One region of the Alcanivorax sediminis genome, then DNA from elsewhere that is predicted to be linked to it. Evidence: predicted binding sites of a transcription regulator. Region 1 holds the regulator's gene; each other region holds the start of a gene.
The links. Region 1 encodes sigma-54, which starts transcription at its own class of promoters, with help from an activator protein. Its sites were predicted from a motif close to TGGCACNNNNNTTGCTNT; they were not measured.
Positions count from the first base shown of each region.

Region 2: the regulator sigma-54 is predicted to act here: its motif matches at 4,960-4,977, upstream of GFN93_RS13375 (NarK family nitrate/nitrite MFS transporter).
Region 3: the regulator sigma-54 is predicted to act here: its motif matches at 1,656-1,673, upstream of GFN93_RS07840 (TorF family putative porin).
Region 4: the regulator sigma-54 is predicted to act here: its motif matches at 3,408-3,425, upstream of glnA (glutamate--ammonia ligase).

Region 1 is NZ_WIRE01000004.1:66,150-74,023, reverse strand. It holds gene lptB (LPS export ABC transporter ATP-binding protein) at 1-429, shown strand, start outside; gene GFN93_RS16900 (RNA polymerase factor sigma-54) at 689-2,149, shown strand; gene hpf (ribosome hibernation-promoting factor, HPF/YfiA family) at 2,192-2,491, shown strand; gene ptsN (PTS IIA-like nitrogen regulatory protein PtsN) at 2,507-2,980, shown strand; gene rapZ (RNase adapter RapZ) at 3,039-3,890, shown strand; gene GFN93_RS16880 (HPr family phosphocarrier protein) at 3,926-4,195, shown strand; gene mgtE (magnesium transporter) at 4,347-5,711, shown strand; gene GFN93_RS16870 (BPSS1780 family membrane protein) at 6,032-6,814, opposite strand; gene pmbA (metalloprotease PmbA) at 6,849-7,874, opposite strand, start outside.
Region 2 is NZ_WIRE01000001.1:2,925,771-2,933,644, reverse strand. It holds gene GFN93_RS13395 (aminotransferase class V-fold PLP-dependent enzyme) at 1-107, opposite strand, end outside; gene GFN93_RS13390 (TetR/AcrR family transcriptional regulator) at 326-961, shown strand; gene GFN93_RS13385 (DUF1285 domain-containing protein) at 958-1,500, shown strand; gene GFN93_RS13380 (bifunctional protein-serine/threonine kinase/phosphatase) at 1,667-3,391, opposite strand; gene GFN93_RS13375 (NarK family nitrate/nitrite MFS transporter) at 3,451-4,920, opposite strand; gene nirB (nitrite reductase large subunit NirB) at 5,531-7,874, shown strand, end outside.
Region 3 is NZ_WIRE01000001.1:1,721,548-1,729,421, forward strand. It holds gene GFN93_RS07835 (endonuclease/exonuclease/phosphatase family protein) at 1-605, shown strand, start outside; gene GFN93_RS07840 (TorF family putative porin) at 859-1,581, opposite strand; gene GFN93_RS07845 (hypothetical protein) at 1,799-2,275, opposite strand; gene GFN93_RS07850 (M14 family zinc carboxypeptidase) at 2,390-3,436, opposite strand; gene GFN93_RS07855 (C40 family peptidase) at 3,871-4,560, shown strand; gene GFN93_RS07860 (methyltransferase family protein) at 4,475-4,936, opposite strand; gene GFN93_RS07865 (PhoH family protein) at 5,243-6,709, shown strand; gene GFN93_RS07870 (hypothetical protein) at 6,857-7,858, opposite strand.
Region 4 is NZ_WIRE01000001.1:1,260,189-1,268,062, reverse strand. It holds gene glnL (nitrogen regulation protein NR(II)) at 1-892, opposite strand, end outside; gene GFN93_RS05715 (DUF4124 domain-containing protein) at 1,032-1,745, opposite strand; gene glnA (glutamate--ammonia ligase) at 1,886-3,292, opposite strand; gene GFN93_RS05705 (sulfurtransferase TusA family protein) at 3,521-3,772, opposite strand; gene GFN93_RS05700 (tRNA (5-methylaminomethyl-2-thiouridylate)-methyltransferase) at 3,780-4,865, opposite strand; gene GFN93_RS05695 (DUF3413 domain-containing protein) at 5,166-7,004, opposite strand; gene GFN93_RS05690 (alpha-L-glutamate ligase-like protein) at 7,065-7,874, opposite strand, start outside.

The DNA.
Region 1 (7,874 bases):
ATGGCGATCCTGGAAACCCGCAAGGAACTCAGCAAGCAGGAACGCCACGAACGCATGGAAAACCTGCTCAAGGAGTTCCATATCACGCATATCCGCGACTCGCTCGGCATGAGCCTGTCCGGGGGGGAGCGTCGCCGCGCAGAAATTGCCCGCGGTCTGGCCACCGACCCGGACTTCATCCTGCTGGATGAACCTTTCGCCGGGGTCGACCCGATTTCCGTGAACGACATCAAGGGCATCATTCGCCACCTCAAAGAGCGCGGCATTGGCGTGCTGATCACTGACCACAACGTGCGCGAAACCCTGGATATTTGCGATACCGCCTATATCGTCAGTGCCGGCCACATCATCGCCTCCGGCGACGCCGACACCATCCTTTCCAACCAGCAGGTGCGGGATGTGTATCTGGGGGCGGACTTCAGACTTTAGAAAGAATTAATAGTTAATAATGAATAACGTCGCGGGACAGGCTCCCCGTTTTGAACCGAAGGAGGCCGCGCCCAAGAGATGGGCGCGGCCTCCACGCTTGAAGCAGCCGAGCTATCTGACCGCGCAGCTATTAATTATTCATTATTAACTATTAACTCACCCCTCCCTACCACACAAGCATCACTGGCACAATTATTGCTAGTAAGACTTTGAAGCTGCTATTCTCAGGTTTTGGGGATCAATCACCAACCTGAGCAGTATGAAGCCCACACTACAATTACAAATCGGCCAGCAGCTGACCATGACGCCTCAGCTGCAGCAGGCCATCCGCCTCCTCCAGCTCTCCACTCTGGATCTACGCCAGGAGATTCAGCAGGCCGTGGAAAGCAATCCGCTGCTTGAGCTGGCTGACGATTTTGGTGACGATGCCCTCCCCGAAGCTGACGAAGAGCGTCAGGATGACGAACTCAATCCCGAGCGCGACGACGCCCTCGAAGAATTCGTGGACAGCGACCCAGGCATAGAAACCGAATGGGACGACGTCTATTCGGGCCAGAGCAGCAGCTCCGCCACCCTTCCTGACGACGCCGATGAATGGCAGCAGCGCCATTCCGTTTCCGGAAGCCTCCAAGACCACTTGCTGTGGCAGCTGAATCTGACCCCCATGAGCGATGTGGATCGCATCATCGCCATGGCCATCATCGAATCGGTAGACGACCGTGGTTACATGACCACGTCCATTGACGATATTGTCGAGATGGTCAACCAGCAAGAAGGCCTGCTTACTGAGGGTGACGAGCTGGAAGCTGATGAAGTGCTGGCAGTGCAGCACCGGCTGCAGCAGTTTGATCCTCTCGGCGTTGCCAGTATCGATCTGGCTGATTGCCTTGCCGTCCAGCTACGCCAACTGCCAGGGGACACCCCCTATCTGTCCCTGGCCATGGAATTACTGAAACACCTTGAGCTGCTGGAAAAGCATGACTATGCCGCCCTGAGAAGGGTGCTCCAGACCAGTGAGCAGGAGCTACTGGATGCCCTTTCGCTAATCCGTACACTCGATCCTGCACCCGGTGAGCAAATTGGCGAGAGCTCCGTAGACTATGCAGTACCAGACGTGATTGTGCGCCAGCACAATGGACGCTGGCAGGTCAGCCTCAATGATGACATCCTGCCCAAGGTGAACCTGCAGCAACAGTATGCCAGCCTTGCCAGGCAGACCTCCGGGGAAGATGGACAATACCTGAAAAACTGCGTGCAAGAAGCCAAGTGGTTCATCAAGAGTCTGCAAAGCCGCCACGACACCCTGCTCAAGGTGGCCACCCGCATTGTTGAAGTGCAGCAGGACTTCTTTGATTATGGCGAAGAAGCCATGAAACCCCTGGTACTCGCCGACATCGCCGAGGCCGTCGAGATGCACGAATCAACCATCAGTCGGGTTACCAACCAGAAATACATGATGACACCCCGCGGCGTCTTTGAGCTGAAATATTTCTTTTCCAGCCACGTGGGAACAGACGGCGGAGGCGAGTGTTCCTCCACCGCTATTCGTGCCATTATTAAGAAGCTGGTCGCCGCCGAGAATCCCCGCAAGCCGCTCAGTGATAACAAACTGGCCAGCTTGCTCAACGATCAGGGAATCAACGTAGCGCGCCGGACCGTTGCCAAGTATCGTGAGGCAATGAGAATACCGTCATCCAGTGCTCGCAAGCGTTTGGTGTAGGGCACGAATGACGGGCCCAACAAGCAGGTAAAGGAGCCAGCCATGCAAATTAATATCAGCGGTCATCACCTGGAAGTTACCGACGCTCTTCGCACTTATGTCGGCGACAAGTTCTCCCGTCTGGAAAGGCACTTCGACCAGATCACCAGCATCCAGGTAATTCTTTCTCCGGAACCGAAGACTCACAAGGCAGAATCCACCATCCATATTTCCGGGGCAGACCTGTTCGCCACCGCTGAAGCCGACGACATGTATGCGGCCATCGACAAACTGACCGACAAACTTGATCGTCAGATCCTCAAGCACAAGGAAAAGACCGTCAGCCACAAGCACGGTCACTAAACCGAAACGACAATTATGCGAGTTCGCGAAATACTCACCGAAGCACGTACCCATAGCGGAGTACAGGCCAGCAGCAAGAAACAGTTGCTGGATCAGGTTGCACAGCTGGCTGCGGCCGGCTGTGACACCCTGAATGAGCAGGAGGTATTCGATGCGCTGGTAGCCCGGGAAAAACTGGGCTCCACCGGCATCGGTGAAGGCATTGCCATTCCTCACTGCCGCCTGGGACACTGCCAACAACCCGTGGGCCTGCTGCTCAAGCTGGACACCCCCATTGATTTTGACGCTGTTGACGGCCGCCCGGTGGATCTGGTGTTTGTTTTGCTGGTTCCCCAGGAAAATCCCGAACAACATCTCAAGACCCTGAGTCACCTGGCTACACTGTTCAACGACGATGACTATCGCAATGAATTGCGAAGCAGCCAGGACACCCACAAGCTTTACCTGACCGCCGTAGAATCCGAGGCAGAACTCCGACTGGCATCATGATCCGCGAAAGTTACATGCAGCCAACAACCAAGCAGCCACGCAGCCCGGTCGCAAACCCATGAAACTGACCATCATCAGCGGCCGTTCCGGCTCCGGCAAAACCACTGCCCTGCAGGCCATGGAGGACCAGGGTTACTACTGCGTGGATAACCTGCCAGTTGGCATGCTGCCTACCCTCACCAGCCAGCTGAATGATGGCGAGGCCCCCATTGAGCGGGTCGCGGTGGGCATTGATGCCCGAAATGTGCCTGCCCAGCTGCAAGCCTTTGACCGTATTCTGGATGCGCTTCACCAGCAGCAGATCGACACTGAAATTGTCTATCTGGATGCAGACGACAACACCCTGCTCAAGCGCTTCAGCGCCACCCGCCGCCGCCACCCGTTGGGCACAGGCGATCGCACCCTGGAAGACGCCATCCAGCATGAACGGGTACTGCTGGCCAACATCCGTCAGCGCGCTGACCTGGTCATCGACAGCAGCAATTACGAAGTCCATAGCCTGCGAAACCAGATCCGTGAACGGGTTGCCCGCCGCCAGAGCAACTTGTCCCTTCAGCTGGAGTCCTTTGGTTTCAAGAACGGCCTGCCCAATGACGCCGATCTGGTCTTTGATGTCCGCGTACTACCCAACCCCCACTGGGATCCAGCCCTGCGGCCACTGACCGGGATGGACCAGCCCATTATCGATTTTCTGCAGCAGCACCAGGCCAGCCACGACATGCTCGATGACATCAGCGGCTTTGTGCAGCGCTGGCTCCCCGCCTTCGCACACAGTGACCGCAGCTACGTCACTGTCGCCATTGGCTGCACCGGTGGACGACATCGCTCTGTCTTCATTGTGGAGCAGCTGGCAAAACGCTTGCGCGAGCAGGGCATTACCCTGCAGGTACGCCACCGCGAAAAACATTAAGCTGCCTACGCTCCCGGCCCAGGAACACCCGACCCATGATTGAAAAACAACTCGACGTGATCAACAAACTGGGGCTGCATGCACGCGCAGCCGCCAAGGTAGTGAGCGTGGCCTCCCGTTATGACAGCCGCATCCATGTGATTCATAACGGCAACCCCATCGATGCGAAAAGTATCATGGGACTTCTGATGCTGGGTGCAGCCAAAGGCAGCCAGGTCACCTTTCAGGTACAGGGCCCCGATGAAGCGGATGCCATGAACGAACTGGAAGACCTGTTTGCCCGGATGTTCGATGAGGGAGAGTAGGATCGTAATTAATAGTTAATAATGAATAGTTAATAACTAAAACCGGTACCCCCCAGACGTCACGACTGTTACTGTTTACAGGCAATGTCGATAGCTGTTTTTGCATTTCCAGCTATTCACTATTAATTATTAACTATTAACTGATTTTCCAATGCCCGCCGATAGCAGCCGCAGCCAGCAACATCTCAAAGCGATCAACCGCGCGCTCGCCAGTGGTACCTACTCACAGGTTCGCCAGCTGATCAACAACCTGCCCGGCGCAGAAGTCGCTCACCTGATTGAGTCTTCCCCGCCCCGCGAGCGGGAGATTCTTTGGCAACTCCTCAACAAGGAGCAGGAAACAGAAGTTCTCCAGTACCTGGGCGAAGAGGTCCGGGTAGAGCTGCTCCGCAACCTCAGCACCGATGAGCTGGTATCGCTGGTTGAAGAACTGGACACCGATGACCTGGCGGATTTGCTGCAGGAACTGCCGGATCACATCACCAGCCAGGTAATGGCCAGCCTGGACGAGCAGAACCGCGAACGTCTCGAACACGTCATGAGCTACCCGGAGGATACCGCCGGCGGGATCATGAATACCGACGTGATCACGGTACGCCCGGAAATCACTTTCGAGGTAGTACAGCGGTACCTGCGCCTGCGAGGCGAGATTCCACGCACCACGGATAACCTGGCCGTCGTCAACCGGAAGAATCAGTTCATCGGGCTTTTGCCTCTCACCAAGGTTCTGATCAGCGACCCGGGCACCACCGTGCGTGAGGCGATGATCACTGATATCCAGTCCATACCTGCGGCCCTGCCGGCTTCCGAGGTAGCCAAAATCTTCGAGCGGCATGACCTGGTGACTGCGCCCGTGATCGATGAGGAAGGCATGCTGGTGGGCCGAATCACCATTGATGACGTGGTAGACGTGATCATGGAAGAAGCCGATCACTCCCTGATGAGTATGGCCGGCCTGGATGACGACGAGGATACGTTCGGCTCCGTGTGGCAAACCGCCCGCCGCCGCGCCCTGTGGCTGGGCATCAACCTGCTCACGGCCATGGCCGCCTCAGCCGTTATCGGCCTGTTTGAAGCCACACTGGAAAAAGTGGTGGCACTGGCCATTCTCATGCCCATCGTTGCCAGCATGGGTGGGATCGCCGGCAGCCAGACCCTGACGCTGGTGATCCGCGCCATGGCATTGGGCCAAATCCAGTCCAATAACACCCGTTACCTGCTGTTCAAGGAACTGTCAGTGGGCGCCATCAACGGCCTGCTTTGGGCGACAGTGATCGGTATTACCGCCGGACTCTGGTTCAACGATCCCAGTATCGGCCTGGTGATTGGCGTCGCCATGGTCATCAACCTGATCATGGCCGCCTGCGCCGGCGCCTTGCTGCCCATGATCATGAAGAAGATGGGAATCGACCCGGCACTGGCTGGTTCCGTGGTACTGACCACCATCACCGACATCGTCGGCTTCATGGCCTTTCTGGGACTGGCCACCATCCTCTACGCCAATTTGCTGGTTTAACAGACGCAACAAGCAGTACGCTTCACGCAACATGCGAAAACCGCACATGCCACCTGCTCACCGGCCCATCCTTAAGGCGTTTCTGGAATCCTTACCTCGCTGAGGCTCGGATCGCCTGCAGGCAGGTTATTCGCTGCGCTCACCCCTTCGGGGCCGCACTCCGTGCGTTACTCCGCTACGCTACGTTCCTACAGCGGCTTCGTTGAATGCAGAAATTCGGAAACTATTCGGGGTTACCCTATCAAATCAAGCGTAGCTCGTAGCTCAAGCAAAAAAGCCGAAAGGGAAACCCTTCCGGCTTTTTTTATGCGCCTGAGGCCTTATTCCGCAAATACCTGTTTGAAGGAAGCGTAGTAGGCTCCTGCCAGCAACGGCATGGCGAACAGCAATCCGAGCATAAGGGGAATGGAGGCCACCATCACCAGCAGTGTTGCCACGATGCCGTAGATCAACAACGGCACAAAGTTTTTCAGGCAGGCCTTGAAGCTGGTAGCAAGCGCTTCACCCGGCCCCTGATTGCCCAGAAACACCAGCGGAATGCTGAAGTAAAACAGCAGGCCAATCCCCACGAACAGCAGGAACATCACGAACACAACCGCAGCGATTGCACCTCCGCTGGCCGCCGAATCAGGCATAATGCCGGATTCCATGGCATTCAGGGTGTCTGCATCGAAACCCAACACCATGAACACGGCAGCCAACGCCACCACAATTACCACGAAATACACCGCCATCTGGATCAGCGCAAGAATCACCAACGGACCGGTCTTCTCCGAAAAGCCCGCAAACAAATCAGCAAATTCGGCACTGCCTTCACTATCAAGACGGTAGAACATTTTCACCAGTCCGGCATACAGCAGCGTCATGATAAACATGCCAGCCAACCAGCCGATAAAGGGAATGAACTGCACGGCCATGTTCAACAGCATGATCACGATCAGGCTGCCAATCACCAGCCCCCAGTTACCTGACAGCATTTCCTTGCCCTGGCCAAACCAACCCATGGCATCGCCCACTGAAATCTTTTTGGGCTCGCCCAGCGTCAGTTCCCCGCCCTGTACTGGCACCGCCACATCCGCGGTCGGCTGTTGGTATGGATTCATTTCAGACATCATGTTCCCCCACAAATGGATAATGTTATCGCCCTGCGATTTTCATGGGTGACAGCAGCAAAGAACCGCAGGCAATGTTGCCACGACGATCCACATCCGTACCGCTCCCCTGAATACCTCTCAGCATATCGCCAAGATGCCCCGCAATCGTAAACTCTTGAAGCGGCTGTTGTATGACACCGTTCTCAAAAAGGAAACCAGTGGCACCACGGGAGTAGTCGCCAGTAACCACATTGACCCCCTGCCCCATTACTTCCGTCACCAGAATACCTTTGCCCGCTTTTGCCATCAGCGCCTCAAGGGATTCACCGGTATCTGTGACATGAAGATTGCGGACGCCGCCGCCATTGCCAGTGGGAGCCATGCCCAGTCTGCGGCCGGCATACAGGCCCAGTGCGAACTGATTGAGAATGCCATCTTCTATAAAGAACTGGGCGCGGGTAGGCAGACCATCACCGTCAAAAGGCGCAGAAGAATTACCGGCCGGCAGATGCGGCTGTTCACCCAGAGCAAACCCCTTGGGCAACACGGCCTTGCCCAGGCTGTCCTGCAGGAACGAACTGCGACGGTAGATGGAGCCTCCACTGATGGCGGAAACCAGATGACCCAGCAAGCCGGAAGCCACTTGAGGAGCAAAGATGATCGGCAATTCACCCGTCTCCGGGATAATCGCCCCCAACCGGGCCAGGGTACGCTCACGGGCCTGCTCGCCCACCTCCTGAGCACTTTGCAGTGAGGCTCCAATGCGGCCGCCGTCATACCAGTAATCCCGCTGCATTCCCTCGGCATCCTCGGCCACCACACTGCAGACGCGGCTGTGGTGGGTGCCGCGATAACCATGCAGGAACCCTTCAGACGTAGCGAACACGCGCAGACTGGCACCACTGTTCACCGAGGCCCCCTCGGAATTCACGATCCGCTTGTCCGCGCGCGCTACCGTTTCGCAGGCCAGCGCTTCTTCAATAGCGCGCGGCGTGTCCATTTCCCAGGGATGGTAGAGATCCAGGTCGGGAATCTCTTTGGCCAGCTCGGCCGCCGGTGCCAAGCCGGC
Region 2 (7,874 bases), on a different contig from region 1:
ACCGCGCGGCGAGTGCGCTCAGGCCAGGGCGCAACGGCGGCGTGGTTAAGGTAGATAAGGTCATCCTGCTGGGGAAACTCGGGGTGATCCGAGGCTGGCGTGCTCATGGTGACTCCTGTCCGGGTGGCAAAATTGCTGCCATGCTGATGGCTGGTTAACAGGGTAAACAGTTTCGAGGTAATGCGCCGCTGTCGTATGCGTAAAAAAAAGGAATACGTTAGAATCACACGTGCAGAACACCGGGAACCACAGGCAGTATCATCTTGCCTGAACCGGGATGGTTTCAGGGCTATCAGCCAGCCCTGTCATGCTCAAGGAGAAATGGATGGGTGACCTGGAGAAAGCCACGCGTAAAGCGCAGGAGTTTCGTCAGCGTGAACGGCAGATTCTTGATGCCGCTCTGGAGTTGTTTCTGGAGGAAGGCGAAGACCGGGTAACGGTGGAGATGATTGCCGACCGTGTAGGTATCGGTAAGGGCACCATCTATAAGCATTTTGAGACTAAAAACGAGATCTACCTGCTATTGATGATCCGCTATGAAGAGGATCTGGCAGAAGTGTTCAAGCAGATCTCGGACGCAGACAACAAAGAAAGGCTGGTGCGGGAGTATTTCCGCTTCCGCATTTCCGACCCCAAGCGTTATCAGTTGTTTGACCGTCTGGAAAACAAGGTGATCAAGGATCATGCCTTGCCGGAACTGGTGGAGAAACTGCATAGCATTCGCGAGGCCAACTTTGCCCGGCTGACCGAAATTGTGGAAGCCCGGGTGGCGGAGGGCTCGCTGGAAGAGGTGCCGCCAATCTACCATATCTGCTCAGCCTGGGCGCTGGCACACGGTGCTGTGGCCTTGATGGAGTCGCCGTTCTACAAGCGCCTGATTGATGACAAGGATGATTTCCTCGACTTCCTGATCGAGATCGGCATCCGCATGGGCAACAAGGGACAGCGGGGCCCGCGATGAACAAGGCCGACGACCTGCTTTCCCTGTTGGAAAAAGCGGGAAAGGACGAGCAGGGGTTACCACCGGTGGAGCAGTGGAAGCCACAACGCCATGCCGACATCGACATGCGTATCGCCCGTGATGGGACCTGGTATTACGAGGGCTCACCCATCCAGCGGGAGCGGATGGTGGCACTGTTTTCTACGATTCTGCTGCGTGAGGGAGAGGACTATTTCCTGATCACGCCGGTGGAAAAGTTGCGTATTCAGGTCGACGACGCCCCCTTTGTTGCAGGTGAGGTTCAGCAAGTGGATGGCAAGCTGGTTTTCACCACCAATGTGGGCAGCCATGTGGTTGCCTCCGGCGATCACCCCATTTGGGTCGAGATCGATCCGCAAACCGCAGAGCCGTCTCCCTACATTACCGTGCGCAAGAACCTGCGTGCTCTCATCGGACGCAGCGCCTTCTATCAGTTGATTGATTGGGGAAAGGAAGTCGATGGCAAGCTGGTGGTTGAGAGTGGCGGGGAGAGGTTTGAGCTGGGCGCGCTGGAAGAATGAAGAATGAATAATTAATAATGAATAGTTAATAACGTTGCAAGACGGGTTTTCGTGTTTTGAAACGCATGAGGCCGCGCCCAGACTTTGGGCGCGGCCTCATTGCTTGGGATGAAGACAGTCGCTGCACGCGCAGCTATTAATTATTAACTATTCATTATCGTGTTGCTCACTGATTCAGGCTGACGCTAATCATCAGCAGCATGAGCAAGACGACACAGGCGCCTTTCCAGAGGCGTAATTCATTGACGCTGGTGTCCTTGATTTGTCTCACGCTGCGCACTGGACGGCGCAGGGCGTCGCGGAATTCGGCGGCGTCGGCAAAGCGCTGGTTGGGTTGCCGTTGCAGCGAAATCTGCAGCACATTGTTGATCCACAAGGGAATGAAGGCATTCAGCCCCTGCAGTGGCGGCAGTGGCTGGTGGGAGGCTTTCTCATAGCGGCCCTGCCAGGGTAAGGCGCCAGTGAGCATTTCATGAATAATAGCGCCCGCTGAGAACAGATCGCTCTGTTCGGACGGCGTCGTCCCCTCTACCAGCTCCGGTGCACTGTAATCCCGTGTGCCCAGGGGAATGCCGGCATTGGCTTGCTCCATACCCCGGCAGTGGCAACTGCCGAAATCCACGATACGCACCAGGCCATTGCTGTCGACCATGATGTTTTCCGGCTTCAGGTCACCATGAATCACGTCGGCACGGTGCAGGGCACGGATACCGTTCAGCAACTGGTCTGCCAAATAGAGTTTTTCTTCCACCGGGGCGTCAGGGTGATCTTTAAGCCAGCGCTTGAGCGTGACCCCGTCGATGAACTCCAGACGCTGATAGAGGCAGCTGGGGTTTTCGGGAATGGGTAAGTAGCGTAACAGATGCGGGTTGCGTAACCGATTGCCCACCCAGCCTTCCATGACAAAGCGCTCGAGAGAAAAACGGTCGTCTTCAAGGTTGACCGAGGGGGTTTTCAGAACAGAGCGTTTTCCCTCCTCATCTTCGATCAGGTACAAGTGGCTTCGTACACTGGCATAGAGTTCGCGAAGTACGGTGAAGCCATCGACACGAACTCCGGGGCTGAGAGGTGGGGGTAAGGGAAGATTGCCTCGTTGACGTAACACTTCATCGGCACTGGCATCTGGCAGTGCATCGACCACCAGTACCTGGCAGCTCAAGTTGTCATCGCTGCCGTTGGCCAGAGCTGCTTCTACCAAAGCCTGGGAGCAAATTTCAGGCTTAGAACAACCACGCAGGATGCCTTGCATGCGGGAGCGGCTGAGAAAACCATGCACGCCGTCGCTGGTGAGCAGAAAAATATCACCCACCTGCAGATCACTACTGCTGTAGTCCACATCCAGACGAGTATCTCCTCCCATCACTCGGGTCAGCACCTGGCGGTTATCCCCCAACATGCGGCTGTGATCGCGAGTGAGGCATTCCAGCTTGTCGTTACGCAGGCGCCATATACGTGAGTCGCCCACCTGGAACAGGTGAGCTGTCTGTGATCGAAGTATTAGCAGGGACAGCGTGCAGAGGTGACTTTCGCCAGCCAGGGTTTGGCGGCAAAGCCAGCGGTTCAGGGCTTCCAGTACTTTCTGTGCAGACCGTGGCACGCTCCACAGTGCTGGTGTGGAATAGTAATCGGTGATGAAACCGAGCACACAGGACTCGGCCGCTTCACGCGCTGCGCCAGCGGTGGACAGCCCATCCGCCAGTGCCGCCACGATACCCTTGGTTCGCAACAGGGTACCTTCAGGGATCTGCATGGCCAGAGCATCCTGGTTATGCAGCTTGGGGCCACTGTCGGAGTATTGCCCGATGCGAACTCGAGGGGCCAGATCCGGATCCTTGCCGGTGCTTTGCAAGGGAGCGCTGGCAGGTGAAACCGGTGCAGTGGAAGCGTCCATCGTCAAATCCTGTGTTCATTCCTGAACGAGCCGGCCAGAATCGGCCGGCCCTGTTTGGTTCAGCCCACTTTGATAAGCTGAACTTCCCCTTTTTCGTCGATTTCTGCAATGTGCCCTTTGGGCTCATCGAGAAACTGGACGGCAGCCAGAGCAACGGCGGCGCTGGCAGCAATCACCAGGAAGAAGGTGCTGGGATCCACAAAGGTCAGCACGGTCAGGAAAATCACGGCGCCGGTATTGCCGTAGGCTCCTACCATGCCGGCAATCTGGCCGGTGAGACGGCGCTTGATCAGCGGTACGGTGGCAAAAACCGCGCCTTCACCAGCCTGAACAAAGAAGGAACAACACATGGTGGCAATAACAGCCAGTGCCACGGGCCAGGTGCTGCCGATCTGACTCATCAGACCATAACCCACCATCAGGCCGGCGAGCAGGATAATCAGGGATTTCTTGCGGCCAAACTTGTCAGAGAGCCAGCCGCCACCGGGACGGGCCGCCAGGTTCATGAAGGCATAACCGGAGGCGAGCAGGCCTGCCATTACTGGCTCGAGCCCAAAGGTGTCGGCAAAGAACAGGGGCAGCATGGACACTACGGCCAGCTCCGAACCGAAGGTCACCAGGTATGACAGGTCAAGAATGGCAACCTGCTTGAAGCTGTAACGGTCGTGTTCATCCACCCCTTCCTTGAGGTGCTCGCGGTTAACGCGCCACGCCTGACCGATCTGCACGATGCCAAGAGCCAGGATGAGGGCAATCAAGACGTACTGGGGTGTAGTGCCAAACAGGGCCAGGTTGGACGGACCGAGACGCCATACGATGACCAACAGGGCGGCATACAGCGGTACGCTCATGGCGAGATAGAAGTACAGGTCACGCTTGGTACTGACTTCCAGCGCCGCGCTACGCTTGGGCTTGAAGTAGGAAGAACCCTTGGGGGTATTGCGTGCACGCCACAGGAAAACCAGGCCATAAAGCAGGGCGATCAGGCCGGTGCTGGCAATGGCCCAGCGCCAACCATCATCGCCACCAAACATCATGGCGACAGTCGGGAGGGTAATCGCTGCGGCGGCAGAGCCGAAGTTGCCCCAGCCACCGTACACACCTTCAGCCAGACCCACTTCGTTTGCCGGGAACCACTCACCAATCAGGCGAATGCCGACAACAAAGCCCGCTCCGACAAAACCCAGCAGCAAACGGGTAATGGCCAGCTGTTCAAATGTCGTGGACATGGCAAATGCCCAGCAAGGGAAGGCGGAGATGATCAGGAGAGAACCGAATACCTTGCGGGGACCGTAGCGATCTACCAGCGAACCGATGATGACGCGGGAAGGAATCGTCAGGGCGACGTTAAGGATCAGCAAGGCCTTGACCTGCTCAGTGGTCAGATCAAAGGCCTCACGCAGATGCCCCATGAGCGGCGCATGGGAAAACCACACAACAAAGGTAATGAAGAAGGCGATCCAGCTCAGGTGTAGCAGGCGGATGCGCGGTGCAGAAAAATTAAGAAGGTTCAGCTTGTCGGCGCTCATGATGGCTCCATCCACGGGCGGTTGGTCGATGCAGCGGTTAAAGCAATCGTCGTGCCAACATTTAAGGTATTGAATTTAAAGGGTTTGTTTCTGTTTTGGGCTAAAAGTGAGAAAGTTTGTGCAGGATAGTGAGGCTTTTGGCTGCATCATGGGGCGAAAATGATGCGCTCCATGTGTGCAAAAACGGGATTTCCGGAGTTTGCTGCAAATGAGTGCTTTGGGGCTGCGTCGAGGTTGTGCTCTCCATGTGCCGGACAGGGGGTAGAGCCTGTATGCAGATAAAGGCTGGGTGGTGTTTGGTGCTGATATTGTTGCGCCTTCCTTATACAGGAAAGGCTGGGTGCTCGAATGGGGCATTTTTCAGCAACGGGAGAATGCAGCTGCAGAAAGGCTGAAATGTGAGCAGTGCGCATCGTTGGCGCGCAATTATGACTCATGGAGGTGCACGAAAAGGTGCATCGTCGTCGTGCATTAACGCATTAAAAAAATGCATTGAAATGCGCTTCTTCGCCAAATAATCAATAAAAGCTTATCAAAAACAGTGGGTTAACAAGTTGGCACAGCCCTTGCTGTATGTCGGTGTCAGTTACGCACCGCGAGGGTGAGCCTTATGGCCAAGCAACAACTTCTTTTGATCGGACACGGGATGGTAGGTCAGCGTTATCTGGAAGCGCTGGTTGCCCAGGGTGGCCGTGAGCAATTCGACATTACCGTACTGTGTGAAGAGCCGCTGCCGGCTTACGACCGTGTCGGGTTGACCAGTTATTTTTCCGGCAAGACTGCCGATGACCTGTCGCTGGTACCGCAGGGCTTCTTTGAAGAGCACAACATTGCCCTGAAGCTCAAGACCCGCGCAGACAGCATTGATCGTGCGGCGAAAACCGTCACGACCAACACCGGTGAAACCCTCTCTTACGACAAGCTGGTACTGGCCACCGGTTCTTATCCTTTCGTGCCGCCGATCCCGGGTAACGATCGCGAAAACTGCTTTGTGTACCGCACCATCGACGATCTGGACGCCATGATTGCCGCCAGCAAGGGTGGCAAGGTGGGTACCGTCGTGGGCGGCGGTCTGCTCGGGCTGGAAGCGGCCAAGGCGCTGCACGATCTTGGTCTGGAAACCCATGTGGTGGAATTTGCTCCGCGTTTGATGGCCGTACAGGTCGATGATTTTGGTGGCGCGCTGCTCAAGGACAAGATCCAGGAGCTGGGCGTGAAGGTCCATACCAGCACCGGCACCCAGGAAATTGTCGATGGCGAAAGCTGCAAGCACCGTATGGTGTTTGGTGAAGACAAGCATCTGGAAACCGACCTGATTGTGTTCTCTGCCGGTATTCGTCCCCAGGATGCACTGGGTCGCGCCTGCGAACTGGAGCTGGGCGAGCGGGGCGGTATCGTGGTCAACGACCACTGCCTCACCTCCGATGCCGATGTCTATGCCATAGGTGAAGTGGCGCTGTGGAATGGCCGCATCTTTGGTCTGGTGGCGCCGGGTTACCAGATGGCGGAAATCGCTGCCGAACACCTGATGGGCAAGGCTGACAAGTCCTTCCAGGGTGCTGACATGAGCACCAAGCTCAAACTGATGGGTGTCGACGTGGCCTCCATCGGCGATGCCCATGGCAGCACTCCGGGCTGTCGCAGTACCGTATTCATGGATCAGACCGCAGGCGTTTACAAGAAAGCGGTGATCAGTGAGTGTGGCAAGAAGCTGCTGGGTGCGGTGCTGGTCGGTGATGCCGCCGATTACGGCAACTTGCTGCAGCTGTGCCTGAACGAAATGGACTTGCCGGGTGATCCGGCTGCCCTGGTGGCACCGGTATCCGATGGTGCGCCGCTGCTGGGTGCCGACGCATTGCCCGACACCGCCCAGATTTGTTCCTGTAATAACGTGTCCAAAGGTGATCTGTGCGCCGCGATCGATGGTGGCGCCATGACCGTGGGTGACCTGAAAGCCTGTACCAAGGCTTCTGCGACCTGTGGTGGTTGTTCCGCCTTGGTGAAGCAGGTACTGGACAGCGAGCTGGAAAAACGTGGTGTGGAAGTGAACAACCACCTCTGCGAACACTTCCCGTATTCCCGTCAGGAAATTTATCACCTGGTGCGTGTTGGTCAGATCACCACCTTTGACGAGTTGCTCGAGAAGCACGGCACAGGTGACGGTTGTGACATCTGTAAACCGACGGCAGCATCAGTACTGGCGTCCTGCTGGAACGACTATGTGCTGAACAAGCCCCACGCCGGTTTGCAGGACACCAACGATTACTTCCTCGGCAACATGCAGCGTGATGGCACCTATTCCATCGTACCCCGTGTGGCGGGTGGTGAAATCACTCCCGACAAATTGATCGTGCTGGGTGAAGTAGCCAAGAAGTATGACCTCTATACCAAGATCACGGGTGGCCAGCGTGTTGATCTGTTCGGCGCACGCGTGGAGCAACTGCCGGAAATCTGGAAGATCCTGGTCGATGCTGGTTTTGAGACCGGTCACGCCTACGGCAAGTCCCTGCGTACCGTGAAGTCCTGTGTCGGTTCTACCTGGTGTCGCTACGGGGTGAAAGACTCTGTCGGCACTGCCATCCAGGTAGAAGAGCGCTACAAGGGCCTGCGTAGCCCGCACAAACTGAAGATGGCCATCAGCGGATGTACCCGTGAGTGCGCCGAAGCGCAGAGCAAGGACGTGGGTGTCATTGCCACCGAGAAAGGCTGGAATCTGTACGTGTGTGGTAACGGTGGCATGCGTCCCCGTCACGCCGACCTGTTTGCCTCTGACCTGTCTGATGAAGAGCTGATTAAAACCATCGACCGTTTCCTGATGTTCTACATCAAGACGGCAGATCGTTTGCAGCGCACCAGCGTCTGGCTGGAAAACCTGGAAGGTGGCCTGGACTACCTGAAGGAAGTCATTCTGGAAGACTCGCTGGGCATCGGGGAAGAACTGGAAGAACAGATGA
Region 3 (7,874 bases), on a different contig from region 1:
ACTACCGTGTGGTGCTGCTGGAGGGCAACGATCCGTCGGGGATGGACGTGGGGTTGCTGTATCGTGCACCGGTAGAGCTGGAAAATCCCCGCGCACTGTTCGCGGCCGAGCGATACCGGGGGCAGTTTCTTTACTCTCGCCCCCCGTTGAGGGTTTCCCTGCGTGAGCCAGTAAGTGCTGAACTGGTGGTGGTGCACCTGCGCAGTGCGCGGGACCTGAAATCTTCTCGCGTGTTTGATAAGCGACGACGCCAGGCGAGTCGGCTCGCAGGCTGGGTAGCAGAGCAGCAGCAGCCGGTGATTGTGGCCGGGGACTTCAACAGCACCTGGGATGCCGGCCGCTTTTCGGACAGTTATCAGCAGTTTGCGGCTTCAGGTCTGTTTAATGTCTGGCAAAAGCTGAGTGCCTCCGAGCGATATTCTTACCGACACCGCTGTCGCCCCCAGGCGCTGGATCATATCTGGCTATCTCCAGTATTGAAGCATCAGGTGGAAGCGGTAGATGTCAGCCGCGGGAATGCCGGGCGTTACCATCGTTTGTACGGGTCGAACGGGGTGTCCCCGGTGTCAGATCACGATGCGTTAGTGGTGTACTTCGGAGATTAGAAATCAGAGGCTGTGCGCAAACATAAGTGCCGCACGGCATTCGTTATTAGCTGAAACAAAAACGAGAAGATAAAACGGGATATCAGGCCTGTTTTGTCATCGCGTGATACTTGGTTGGCTTTGTTGTATCAGACTTCGTGCGTCAGGCTGAAAATTAAAAAGACGCCGCGGGGTTGCTTGCGTGTTTGCGAGGACCAGGGAGAGCCCCGCGGCGTTGAAACTGTGGGCAGCCGAAGCTGCCCGGTCGTACTTTTTAGATGGCGAAGCTGTAAGAAACAACAAACAGAGTGTCGTCATCTACGTCGTCGCTATCACCGACACAATTGCCATCAGCATCTAGAGCATCTGTCAGGTTGATCGCACAATCGTCAGCATCAACTACCTTGGAAACAGTAAAGCTTAGTTCGTCGGTCAGGGCGTAGCTCAGATCGACGTGGGTGTAGTTAGTATCATCAGCTTCGTTGTCCCAAGTTCCGACAGTGATGCCGTACTTGTCATAGCTGTAACCCAGGGTGAAGTAGTTGCTCTCGTTGTCAGGAGCTGGCTCGCCATCAACACGGCCATGGCCAATCTCGCCCACGCCGATGTAAGCAGTGGCGGTCAGACCTGCAAAACCAACGCTACCGATGACTTCTTCGAGATCGCTGTCGGTGTCATTTGGGTAGTTGTAGTCCCAGTAAGAAATGTCGAAGCTTACGCCGCCAACTTCTGCGCCGTAACCGGCATACAGATCATACTCAGTGGTGTCGGTTTCAGAGCTGCCCCAAACGCCTGCATACAAGCCGCTGGCATGGCTGTAATCCAGGCTACCGGCAACCTGTGCACCACCGGCGGAGATATCAAGACCACGCCAGAAGTACATGTTGGAGATGCCGAGGCTGCCGCTGATTTCAGCAGCGGCCATGGAAGGCAGTGTGACAGCAGCGGCAACAGCAGAGGCCAGTACGGCTTTCTTCAGACCAAATACGTTTTTCATGTGCAACCCTCTTAACAAGTCTAATTTGTTCAATGTGCGCTGGTGGCGCACCGCCTATCAGGCTCGCAATGAATAATGCAGAGAGTGTGCCAGTTTTAACTAGTTATTATTTATCAATGGCTTAATGCGATACTGTGTAAAGGGGTTGAAATTTTCCTTAGGGCTGATGAAGAATCGGTGCACCGCACTGGTGCCATGCACCGATGTGGTGCCTTGGTTATGGGCATTCCCAGTCGATGTGCACTGCATCAGCTGCCTTGCCAGTGCTGTCGCTAATCGAAAGACCGCACTGGTCTGCAGAATAATTAAAGCTTGCCTGATAATGCTCGCCAGCTATTGCATCAAACTGCAACGCGATTTTGCATCGGTCTCTTAGAGTGCTGTTGAGGCTTTTCTGATTATAGACAACACCAACACGGGCCTGCTCAGATGGTGAAATTGTGGTCGTAACAGTTGGGTTTTTTTTCAGCGTTTGCATTAAATCGTTCATGGAATCGCCCCCCATTGGTGTTCTCGCAAGCGAGTATTCGGTGGATCGGAAGCCTTTGCCGGGGACGCAGATAACCGGTTGTGCGGGGGTGCCATTGGTGGTGAAAGTGATTTTAGCGGTATCTTCACCATGGGGAGGTTGATAGCTCAGGTGCTGGCAGCCAGCCAGTGTGATGGCAAAGGAGGCGATGGCAAGGTATTTCATCGGGTGGGTATCCCTTTATGTTGATCGTGATAGAAATGCCGTAATCAGGTCCTGTGGCCTACCGGATTATGGTTATGATTACAGCAATGCAAGAGAAGCGCCAAATCGGTGCAATTAATCCAGGGGCGGGAACCAGTATTGTACCGCTTCCTGGGTCAGAGCGTTTCGCTGATGGGGGGCGGGTAGCCAGTTGCCGGCATTGGCGGTCATGCCGGTCAGGAATTCGAAGAGGGGCAGATGCTGGCGCAGCACCCGGTGATGCCGATGGGAGATCACGGGATTGAAGTAGCCGAAAAAGTCGAGCATCTGTCTCGGATTCTTGCGCACCCACAGCCAGGAGCCCATCTCCAGAGTGAAGGGCAGGAAGGTGTGGTTGGGAGCGTGTTCCTGGGCATCGTCGTACAGGTAATCCCAGAGGTCACCGTGAGTGGTGTAATTTACCGACTGGGGCTCGATCAGGTAGGGGTGGTGATGGGGGTAGGTGTTCTCGAATATCTGTTTAAGCCGAAACACCTCGCCGATGTGAGGAATGGGCCGATGGCTGCGCGCATAGCAGCACCAGATGCGGTCGCGTCGGCCGAAGCCGCTATGGCAATCCACGCTCATGGAGAATGGTGCGGGGAAAAGCTTTTCCTGCACCACCCGGATCATGGCTTGAGCCTCAAGCTCCATGGGCTCCCCGCGCTTACCTCGATACCACGGCAGATGCCGGCTGATGCGATGACCTCCGACCAGAAACGGGACCTTGCCCATGGCATCAACAGGGGCGTTGCGCATCAGGTCTACCCCATTGGGATTACTACGGGTGCGTCGCCAGATGCCACCCGGGTTGATCATGGGCATGAACACCAGCCGTACCTGCTCCAGCCGGCGGTGTAGCTGGTCATCCCACTGCAGGCGGTGGATCAGGCTATGTAGCCAGGACATCAGCACCTGGCTGCCAATTCGCTCCACACCATGCACGCCCCCGAAGAAGCCAATCACCGGGACCCTGGGGGAGGTGGAGCCCATCTCGATTACTTTCACCGGTAGCGTCAGTTCGCCCATGGGGACGTCATGGACGGTGCTCACCCGCAGATGCCGTTCGCCCTCACGGATCAATGCCTCCAGTTCCAGCATTTCCGGAAGATGGCGTTGCAGCAGATAAAGGCGGTCTTCCATAGGCGGGGCAGGGCAGGAGCAGAATGTGTCGCAGAGGTTACTGCAGGGAGGTAACAGAAATGTGACGGCAGGCAGCCTGCAAACGCTCTCCCGCAAATCTACGGAGCGGCTGTAGGAGCGAGCCTGCTCGCGATCCGAGCCCGAGCGAGGAATGAGTTTCGAGTTTCGAGTTACGAGAAGCGAGTTTCGAAAGACAAAACCTCAAACCTCGTTCTCGGCAGTCACCTTTTGATTTTCGCAACTCGTGACTCGAAACTCGCTTCTTGAATCCTGGGCTCTGGAATCTTTACCTCGCTTAGGCTCGGATCGCGAGCAGGCTCGCTCCTACAGCGCGCTTTTGTTCACCAAACCGTGACGTTGCTGTCAGCGATCTGTCATTCCACAGGCCTAACGTTGCCACATCAGAATTGATCAGAAACCCGGGAACGTCTGCGATGACACTGCCTCTGGATTCTGCTTTTGCCTTGCGCACGGGAGACATACTGCTGTTTTCCGGACGTGGTTTGACCAGTGAAGTGATTCGGGTCTTTACCCGTAGCCCCTGGAGCCACATCGGCATGGTGGTGTTTTTGCCTGATAGCCCTGAGCCGCTGGTACTGGAATCGACCACGCTGGGAGAGTCCGATGATGTGCGGCTTGGCAAGCCAGTGGCCGGCGTGTCGTTGGTATCGCTGGACACTAAACTGAAAGACTATCCCGGCTCAGTAGCGGTGCGGCGGCGCCATGGTCCTGACTTGAGCGAGAATCAGGACCGGCTGCTGCAGCGCTTGCTGCGACGACTCATGCATCGTCCCTACAAGAATTACCTGTTCTGCAATGCTATTGATGTCCTGACCGCCTTCAGGCGCAAGCCAGATCAGCGAGGCTGGTTCTGCTCAGAACTGGTGGCCGAATTGTACCGGCGGCTTGGCTGGCTGCCCCGGGATATCCGGGCAAGCACCCTGGTGCCGGGGCACTTTGGCTCCCGGCATATGCGGTTGTTGAATGGCAAGCTGGGTCGGGCCCAGTGGTTAAAGCAGGAGTCGGGCTGCGAAGATCTCAGAGCCAGCGCCGGGTTTTGCGGCAGTAGTCATGCCATTCGGACCCAAACTTCTCCGCATGAAAGGCCTCTTCCGCTGCAATGACATGGGTGTGAATGACCCATACCACAGGCAAAAGCATCAGTAACATGCCGACGCTGTGCTGGCTCAGCGCCATGGCCGCTGCCAGGCAGGTGAAGCCAAGGTAAATGGGGTTGCGGCTGAGGGTGAAAACGCCGGTAGTGAGCAGGCTGCTGGCGGCCCGGTGGGGCATCACCGTGGTCCTGGCCATGCGCAGTTGAATTACTGCTGACAGCACCAGTAATGCGCCAATGATGGCCAATGCCAACATCAGCCAGAAATCACCGGGGAACTGGACAGCGGGAAAATGAATGGCGCGATCCAGGCCATAGCCCATCAGCAGGCCGCCGAGATACAGGGCGGGGGGCGGCATCATGACTTGAGGATGTTCGAGTGACATGGGCAAGGGCGTGGTTACCTGATGGCCCTCCAGTGTAGCGGAGAGTCGCTGGCAACTGAATCGACAGACGTGTTCAGAAAAAACTTTTCGGAGGTTCCTATTGATCGACTTAAAAAAACTGGGGTATGGTAATTCCATTCCCGCCACAGCGGGAGTGATCGCGATCAAAAGCTGTAACAGCTGAATGCTACTGAACCGCCAAAAGGTTTAAAACCAACGGCGGCAGGGGCAGGCGTCACTCTCGCACTCCAGATCTGACGTCCAGCCAAAGCCGCCACACCATTGCAAACCGTACAGGGGATACGCATGGAAGAGCGCGCGGCCAGACTCCACACCCTTTCCATCAGCCACCACGCGAGCGCCAGCCAGAACGACGGCACCATCGAGCAAGAACAGAAAAAAACCTACGTCATCGATACCAACGTCCTGATTCACGACCCCAACTCCCTGATGAACTTTGAAGAACACCGGGTGGTGATTCCCATGACGGTGCTGGAAGAGCTGGACAAACTGAAAAGCGGCAAATCGCATACGGCAGCAGATTGCCGGGCGGCTATTCGGCTGATAGACAAGGTGCTGGGCCATGCTACCCCTGAGCAAGTCGAAGCGGGTATCCCGATTCCTCGAGGGCCGGATAATTCCACCCAGGGTACCCTTACTGTGTTGATGTCATCGTTGGAAGACGTGAAGGCGCCATTGCCGGATCACCTTAACGACAACCGCATCATCAACGATGTGGTGCGTATGAAAGCGCAAGCGCCTGACCAGCGCTTCATCCTGGTCACCAAAGACATCAACATGCGGCTCAAGGCCCGGGCCTGCGGTATTGAGTCTGAGGATTATCATAACGATCAGCTGGTGACAGATATCAAGCAGTTGACCCGTGGTTATTTTGAGGTGCCGGGTTCCTTCTGGGATCAGGTGACCCAGGTGGAAACCGAGCAGGACGGTGCCGACACCTTGCATTACCTGTCGCACGGTTTGCTGGTCAGCGAAATTCTCGGAGAAGAAGTTTATCCCAATCAGTACATCATTGATGAGATGGGCTTTGTGGGGCGGGTCATGCATATCGAGAATGGTGTGGTGACGCTGAAGCATTACAAGGCCGAGAGTATGCTGGAGCAGGAAGCGTGGGGTCTCAAGCCCATGAATATTCAGCAGGCCATTGCCTTGCAGCTGTTGCTGGATCCGGATGTGCATCTGGTCAACCTCACTGGGGCTGCCGGTTCCGGGAAAACGATTCTCGCATTGGCTGCTGCTATCGAAATGACAGTGGAGCAGAAGCGCTTCAATAAAATTATTGCCACTCGATCCACGCCGCCACTGGCGGAAGATCATGGCTTCCTGCCAGGTACGGAAGAGGAAAAAATGGACCCCTGGCTGGGTGCCATTAACGATAATATCGAGGCGTTGCACCTGAACGACGAAAATCCAACCGGCAGCATTCAGTACGTGAAAGAGCGGGCCAATATCCAGTTCAAGGCCATGAATTACATCCGTGGCCGCAGCTTCCAGAAGTCACTTATCCTGATTGATGAAAGCCAGAACCTGACTCCCCATCAGATGAAGGCCATCATCACCCGGGCCGGTGAAGGCTCCAAGGTGGTCTGCCTGGGTAACCTGGCACAGATCGATACCCCGTATCTGTCGCCCACCAGCTCCGGGCTGACCTACATGACCGAACGCTTCAAGCGTTTTGCCCATGGAGGATCGGTGCAACTGAACGGTGTGCCGCGGTCGTTGCTGGCGGAGTATGCGGAGTCGTTCCTCTGAATGAATAATGAATAGTGAATAATTAATAGCTAACTCAAACCAGTTTTTCTGTTTTTGAAAACAAAGAGGCCGCACCCAAACCGGGCGCGGCCTCTTGCATTTCAGGTAAAGCCTGAGGTCAATCGCGACGTTATTAATTATTCACTATTAATTATTAATTATCTTCCTGCACGCCTCGGACTCATAAAAGTCATCCAGCGACCAGCTAATGAACGGTTCCAGTACGCCTTGCTCAACCAGAACAGAAGCCCCTTTGGCGAGGGCGGGAACGGTGAACTCGCGAATCTTTTCTTCGCTGATCTGCATGCCTGCCAGTACATCCGCCAGGGTTTTTTCGCTCAGTGCGTCCACTGCCGCACGGATGCCAACGCTGATCAAGCGGCGGGTGTAATCGAGACGGGCACTTTCATCACCAATCTGACAGCCTTGCTCAACCAGGTCTTTGACGGTGCCGTTAGGAATTTGTGAGAGATAGTTGGCAGGTTTGAGCGGTGCCACACGGCGATACCCGTCACGGGCCAGCTGTTCTATCCGCTCATTGGTGAGCTGTTTGTTAAGCCACTGTTCCCCGGTCTTCAGGGTTTCGCGAATATTCTTTTGTAGATAACCGCGGATGGACTCTTCCATACCACCCATGGCCTTGCCGACCACGCTCTTGCGCCCCATCTTCATCACGCTGCTGACGCCCGGCAGTTTGGCCAGGGCGTTTTCTTCCAGCAAGAAATTCTTGATGCCGGTATACAGCATCTCGCTGACCATTTCGCTGACGAGTGGATGGTTCAAGCCGGCATGAATGGCTTTTTCTCGCAGGCTTTTCAGCTGCAAAGATTTTTCCAGTACGGCTTCAAAGTGCGCCTCACTGAGCAGTTCGCCAACGGTGGCGTCATCATTTTCGGCGGCCTTGAGCACTGCCTCGGTGGTTTGCACGATCACATCCTGCAAGCCTTGAGCACTGTTCGCTTCCAGCACCCATTGTTCAACTACTTGGCACAGGCTGTCGCTGTCCACCAGTTTCCCTAACGGTGTATCACCAAGGCAGGCGCTGGCCTGGGCCATGATGGCCTGCCAGTGATCCTGGTTTTGCAGTTGTTGGCAGAGGTGTGCCTTGTGGGCATCGCGCAGGGCGCTAATCAGTTCAGAAGACGACATGGTGACAAGCCTCGTT
Region 4 (7,874 bases), on a different contig from region 1:
CTATCACGTCAACCCGCAACACCAGCCGGTGGCGTAAGGAGCCGATAGTGAATTGTCGCAACACCCGGGTTCGCATGATGATTCGCGCGTTCTCGGTAGAGGACTCCAGTAACGCCTGGGTCGCATTGCGAATCAGGTTAAGCAGCACCTGTATTAACTGATCCCTGTCGGCCACCACATCCGGCAAACTGATGTCGTAATCCCGCCAGATCGCCACTCCACTGGGATGCTCTGCCAGCAACAGCTGACGGACATGTTCCAGGCATTCATGGACATTGACTGGGCGGAACTGGGGCGGCTTGCGCGGCCCAAGCATGCGGTCAGCCACATTCCTCAGACGATCCGCCTCGTCGATAATGACCTTGGTGTATTCGGTCAGCTCAGGGTCTGGCAGGGCCCGCTCCAGCAGCTGGGCCGCACCACGGATGCCTCCCAACGGATTCTTGATTTCATGGGCCACCCCACGCACCAGGGCCCTCGTCGCCTGATGGGCATGCAGCAGCGCCTCTTCTCGAGTAATACGCAGCAATCGATCCAGCGCCTGCAACTCCAGCAACAGACAAAGCGGCTGCCCAGGTTCATTGATCGGGCTTACCGAGTAATCCACCGTCACTTCGTAACCGGGAGCGACTGACAGCTTCGCCTCTCGACGAGTAAAGGGGTGCTCATCACGTATGCACTCCCGCAACGCCGCACCGGCATCTTCATCGTCGTAGAAATATTCAGGGAGCGGCTGACCGACGGCCCGCACAGCACTGGTCGCAAGCAGCATTTCTGCTGCAGGATTCAGGTATCGCACAAGCAGCTCGCTATCGAGCATCACCACCGCTGTGCGCAGGTTATCCAGTAACCGTTTGTGCAAAATGCCACCACCCATCGAATCTTGGCCCATAACAGGGCATAAGCAATTATCAGGCCATCTTGCGCGCACCGATAAATCGCCCGCTTTCAGGAGAGATGATGCGTTTTAAAACACATCCTGATGGGAGTGTATCGAGAAGGAGTCTTTGGTTGCACCACAAAGGTGCAAATTAGTTGCGAGGCGTGGGGCGCGGCAGTGCAGGACGAGCCGGAGAACCCCGATCAGCCGCTCCGCCAACAGTGGCTGCGCCACCTACCGTTGCCGCACCGCCCACGCTGGCAGGCCCTCCCCGTTTTGCTGCGCCACCCACATTAGCTGCCGCTCCATTGGCATCCGGGCGACGCCGGAAATCCGATACGCTACTGCGATGGATATAAAACTCGACAGCAGGAGAGCTGATTTTCACCTCGCCATCCTCATCAAGAATCTTGACAATCAGTGTGTGAACGCCTCGCTCAGGCGCCTCGAGCTCCATACCAGGCTGGGCGACACCATTGTCATACAACACCATGGTATCCCCGGGCTTGAGCGCTGGCTCAAGCTCCACGGCCACCTGCACAGCGGACTCAGGGTTGCGAACCGTCGCTTCCTCGCCAGGAGAAGTAATGACCAAACGGGTATACCCCTCGCCGGCAGCCTCCTCCGGCTCCTCGTTCCCACTATCAAGGATGGTACGCATTTTATCCGTGGGAACCGTATTCAGCTCACGCAGCTTCACCTCTTCTGACTCACCGCTCTCCGGCGGCTGATCGGTAAACACCACATTCCCGTTGGCATCCACGCTCCGGTAAATGCCACTGGCCGGCTTGTCCGCAGCCTCTTCAGCAATCACCGTGGACGACAGTACGGCCAGCCCCAGCAGTAACCCCCATTGCCTTTTCATAAACGTCTCCATGACTCACTTTCCTGATTCTGTCTTCTGATTCGACAACAGGAAAGGGGTAATTACTCAATTTGCACAACAGGCAAAAAAAAGCCCCCGACAAGCGGGGGCTTTTTTCCACTGATTTTCCCGAAGGGAAATTAGCAGGAGTAGTACATGTCGAACTCAACCGGGTGCGGAGTCATGTTCAGACGCTCGATCTCACCACGCTTCAGGGAGATGTAGCCTTCGATCATGTCCTTGGTGAACACGTCACCTTCGGTCAGGAAGTCCATGTCGGCTTCCAGGCAATCCAGCGCCATGGTCAGAGTATGAGCCACGGTCGGGATGTCCTTGGCTTCTTCAGCCGGCAGATCGTACAGATCCTTGTCCATTGCATCGCCAGGGTGCAGCTTGTTCTTGATACCGTCCAGGCCAGCCATCAGCAGTGCCGCGAAGCACAGGTAGGGGTTGGCAGACGGATCAGGGAAGCGAGCTTCGATACGACGAGCCTTGGCGCTGCTCACGAACGGAATACGGATGGAAGCAGAACGGTTGCGAGCAGAGTAAGCCAGCATTACCGGAGCTTCGAAACCGGGCACCAGACGCTTGTAGGAGTTGGTGGAACCGTTGGTGAAGGCGTTCAGGGCGCGAGCGTGCTTGATGATACCGCCGATGAAGTACAGGGCTTCGTCGGACAGACCAGCATAGCCATCGCCAGCGAACAGGTTCTTGCCGTCTTTGGCCAGGGACACGTGAACGTGCATACCGGAACCGTTATCACCGATCAGCGGCTTGGGCATGAAGGTAGCAGTCTTGCCGTAGGCGTGAGCCACGTTGTGTACGCAGTACTTGAGGATCTGTACTTCGTCAGCCTTGGCGGTCAGAGTGTTGGCACCAACACCGATCTCACACTGGCCAGCGGTGCCCACTTCGTGGTGGTGTACTTCGATCTTCAGGCCCATGGACTCCATGGCAGAACACATGGCGCCACGCAGATCGTGCAGGCTGTCTACCGGCGGAACCGGGAAGTAGCCGCCTTTCACGCCCGGACGGTGACCGATGTTGCCACCTTCGAAGTCTTCGTGGGAAACCCACGCGGCTTCTTCAGAGTGGATGTTGTACATGGAACCCTGCATGTCGGATTTCCACTGTACGGAATCGAATACGAAGAACTCCGGCTCCGGACCGAACAGGGCGGAATCCGCAATACCGGTGGACTTCAGGTACTCTTCAGCACGACGGGCAACGGAACGCGGGTCGCGCTCGTAACCGGTCATGGTGTTCGGCTCGAGAATGTCGCAACGCAGGTTTACAGTGGCCACGTCAGTGAAGGGATCCAGAACGGCGCTTGCGTCGTCAGGCATCATCACCATGTCGGACTCATTGATGCCCTTCCAGCCAGCGATGGAGGAACCATCGAACATCTTGCCATCGGTGAAGAAATCTTCGTCGATTTCACCCACTGGGAGGGTTACGTGCTGCTCCTTACCACGGCTATCGGTGAAGCGCAGGTCCACCCATTTCACATCGTTTTCTTTAATCAGCTTGAGGGTCTTTTCAGACATTGTCGTGCGTCCTCCTAAGGAACAGCGGGTTTGTCTCTGACTTTCTCTACTGCACCGGCATGGAGCAATACAGAGAGCCGGTATTCTCGGCCAGTCGGCCAGCTTTGCCAATAGGGAGGCAAATACCATGCCAGCCCTTTTTTAGCGCATCAAGCGTTATAACAGGGAGTTAAGCACCTTCGCACCGGCGGCGCGCACCACAACAGGGCATCATTATGGTGCATCGCACTAGAACAGTGCACCATTGTCTTCGCCGACCCGCAGCAGCACATAAACCTCATGCCCCTGCTCGCCGGTTTCCAGCACCTCATGACCATTGATGCGGCACCAGGCCGGGATATCGTTCAACGAGCCAGGATCCGTACTGATCACCCGCAGACAATCACCAGTGGCAAGGGTTCTCACCTTGTTCTGGGTCTTGATCACGGGCATCGGACAGAGCAGACGGCGGGTATCCAGCTCATGAATAACATCTGTCATCAGTATCTCACCCCACATTCCAGGCCAGCGGCACATCATCCGGCTGCGCCGGCTTGACCGTCACCTGACGCGCCACACCATCCGCCTGACGAACCTCCAGTGTGACTTCGTCAAGCACGCGCCCCTTCGAATAGCGCGCCACAATGGCGGCGGCCTGAGACACTTCCTCTTCGCTTTCAAGGTTACCGTCGACCAGAGCCAGTGGCCCCGGACAGCTGACCGTGGTGATACTGGTGAACATGTAGCGATAACCTTCCAGAAAGCGATTCTCCCCTTCCTCGCGACTGATGATCAGCTTGTAATGGGGCTCAGGTCGCAGGTGACGCCCCACCTTCAACAGCATGATGTCATCCAGCTCGTAACGACGCTCATTGCGGGCCTTCCACAGATCCGCCAGCTTGTTGGAGTAGGATTCATCCGTCAGGAAGCAGCAACCTCCAGCCGGCTGGGCAAAATCATCCAGCCCGAAATGCTTGGCGAGCGCCATTTGCGGTTTGCGGTTGCGCCCGGAAAAATCGAACAGCGCCTCACGATTTACCCAGCCCTCACGCTCGGGCAGGGTTGGCGGCAAATTCCTGGCACACAGTGGGCGCAGCAGTCGATCATCAGCGCCCGACTCCTGGCTGATGATCGGCATGGTTTCCTTGCGCTGACTCTTGGGGCGCTGGCCGATCACCTCACCTGTCACAATGAAGTCAAAACCACGATCCCCGGCAAATTCCCGGGCCTTGTTGATCATCAGGGTGGCCTGGTTGACCATGAAAATCTTGCAGTCCAGGCAGGGGTTCAGATTGGCGCCGTAGCCATGCTTGGGGTTGAGCACCACATCCTTGTACTCCTCGGAGATATCAATGATGTGCATCTTGATGCCAAGCTGCTCGGCCACCCACAAGGCATTGTTACGCTTGTCCTTGTCCTTGTCCTTCTTGCGAATCGCGTGGGTGTGGCCTTCCACACAGAAACCGGTGAAGAAATTCACCCCTTCCACCTCGATCCCCTGCTCCTGCATTACCTTCACAGCCAGCATGGAATCCAGTCCGCCGGACACCAGCGCGATGGCACGACGCTGGATGGGTTGGGTTGCCTCAGTCATGAAATAAACCTGCCTGTCAGTGGCGCAAGCTGCTTGTAAACAAGAACGCCCTGAGCCTGAAAATTGGCGGCGAAGTATATCAATCGACCGGTTTTCACGCATCCTCCACGGACACCGTCTGTCACTTGCCGGCCGCCGGAAGCGGAAACACTGTCAATTCCCTCACTATTTCGCGCGGAAAACATGTGCACCAGGCTTCGCCAGACCGTTTCATCCGGCTTGTTATCACTGGTAATTCCCCCTCCTGCGTTAACAGGGGAGGAAAAAGGAAAAGGGGTCCGGCGGGAAAGGCGCTAACGGTCAGGATTTTCGGTAGAACCGAGAGATATCCTTGAGCACCGACGCCAGCGCATTGCTCAACCGCCCCAGCACAACTGCATCATCATCGGGCGGCTGATCGTCGACTGTGCTGATGGTCATTTCCGAAAGCCCTCCGGCTTTCAATGGCATGGCCACCTTGTAGCCACTACCGACATACGCCAACGCATCCCAGCTGGCCACCAGACGGTAGGGCTGGTCACGACGGGCCGCAAACAGGGAGGTCCCGATGGAATAGTCTGTGGCGGGATTGATCACCCCAAGCAGCGGCAGCAGGGTGGGCATGACATCCAAATGGCTGGTGGGGCGTGTTACTACCGCTGGTTCACGACCCGGCACCGCCACCACCAGCGGCACATGAATCTGCTCGTGATGGAATTCGGAGTTGTGCCCCCAACGACCATTTTCCATGAACTCTTCTCCATGGTCCCCAGTGATGACCACCACCGTATTGTCGAGCGTTCCGCTTTCCTCCAAAACATTGAGCACTCGCCCCAGCTGCTGATCCAGATGGTGAGAAGCATTGATATAGCGGTTAAAGATGCCCTCCATGTCCTCTTCCAGATCCATGGTGGCGTAATTGAGGTCCGGCAGGTAATCCTCCCGAATAACACTTTCTTCCGGGAAGTAATAACGGGCATGGGCCGACTCGAAGAACATGAACCCCATGAAAGGCTGATCCGCTGGATTCGCATCCATCCAGTCCAGCAGGCGAGCTACATTTCGGCGATCACGTTTCCAGCCCTCATCCTTGTCGTCACTGACCATACTTTCTTCAGGCACATTCACAAACACCGTACGATCAAATTCCGGGTAGCTGAAATTGGCGCTGGTAAACAGGCCAAAACGGTAATTCTCCGCCTGCAGCTGATCCATCAGTACTGGCGACTTGCGCTCATCCAGAATGCTGAACCAGTAGTTGCCAGGCAGGCCGTAGAACAGGCTGAAGATACCCATCCGGGTGCCGTTGCCACCACTGAGATGATTGGTAAACCGGGTACCATGCTGCTCCGCGAACGCCCACAGGTGCGGCATGATTTCCGGGGTTAACATGTCCCAGCGCAAGGACTCCGCCACCAAAATCATGACATTGGGCCGGCCAGCATCGGCACCCTCCTGAACGGGGTTGAGCGGATAATGCAGTCGCCCCTTCACTTCGGCCTGCAGCTCGGTGCTGCGGGCCATCTCGATACCCCAATGTTCTGCCAGGCGACGGAAGGTGGTGGGCTGATAGAACGGTACCGATTGGGCCGCCATCAGCACCGGACGGTAACCCTTTAGATGGCTGAAACCATACACCGCACGCTCACCCACCATGCACAGCATCAGCAGCAGCACCGCATAGCCTAGACCTGGCACAGACCGAGAGCGCGTCAGCAGCAACAAGCCGCCCTGCAGAGCCACCACCAGCAGACATATGGCCACCACGACCAGAGATGTGGACTTACTGCCACCCATGGACTCAATGCCACCCGGCGTCGTCACCAGATTCCAGACGAAACCATTAAGATGAAAGCCATACATGCCATAGATCTGGCTATCGACCAGCAGAAGGATAGTGAGCAGGGAAAGCAGCAGTGCAGCCAGCACCTGCTCGATACGCCGCCCCAGCATCAGGCTGAACAGTCGGCAAACACCGGCCAGCAGCCCCACATAAAGTGCCGCATATCCTGCCGCTGCAGCCAGAAGAAACAGCCCCCCCTCCACAGGCAGGCCTATCAGGGCCGACCGACCGGTGTACAGCTGGAGAACAAACAGGAAAACCAGATTAGTCAGGTAAAAGGCCTGTAGCCGGCCCCCGGAAGAAGTTGCGCCGCTCATGACTCGCACCCAGAAGATTGTCGATAAATCCTGGCTGAGCCGGCTTAAGGAAAAATTAATTCAGGGTTGTTGTTCGGCGGCAACAGGTACAACGCCGGCTACCGCAAATTGTTGTTTCGAAAATTCCACTCTCTCAGCCGCCGGGCGATCTTCCCCCTTCAACGCCTCAAGCCGCTTTTCGACAATACTGCAACGACGCAACAAGCCATCATCCATGGCGATCTGGATGTTCAGCCCCGGGCGTGCATTCAGCTCCAGCATCATTGGGCCATGATCCCGGTCCATCACCAGATCCACACCCAGGTAACCCAGACCGGTAAGGTCATAGCAACGGGCCGCCAACGCCAGACAATCCTCCCAGTCCGGCACCGTCAGCCCGGCCACCGCATTGGCAGTATCCGGATGACGCTCAATGCGCTGATTATGCCAGGTACCCCCAAGGGTCACACCGGTAGACAGATCCAGCCCCACCCCAATGGCGCCTTGATGGAGATTCGCCTTGCCCTGTGACTGTCGTGTGGGCAAACGCAGCATGGCTGCCACCGGATAGCCCTTGAGGACGATGATGCGAATATCCGGAACGCCCTCGTAGCTGATGCGATTAAACAGCTCGGTGGAACGCACCCGGTATTCGATCAGGGCCTCATCCCGGTGCCCACCCAGAGAGTAGATGCCGGAAAGGATGCCAGAGATATGATGCTCCAGCTCATCCTGGGTAATGATTCGACCAGAGGCAGAACGGAAGTAATGCTCAAATCGGTCGGCGATCACCATGATGCCGTCACCGCCCGCCCCCTGGGCCGGCTTGATGACAAAGTCCCTGTGCGTGTCGACCACCTTGCGCAAGGTACTGATGCCCTGTTCGGTGCG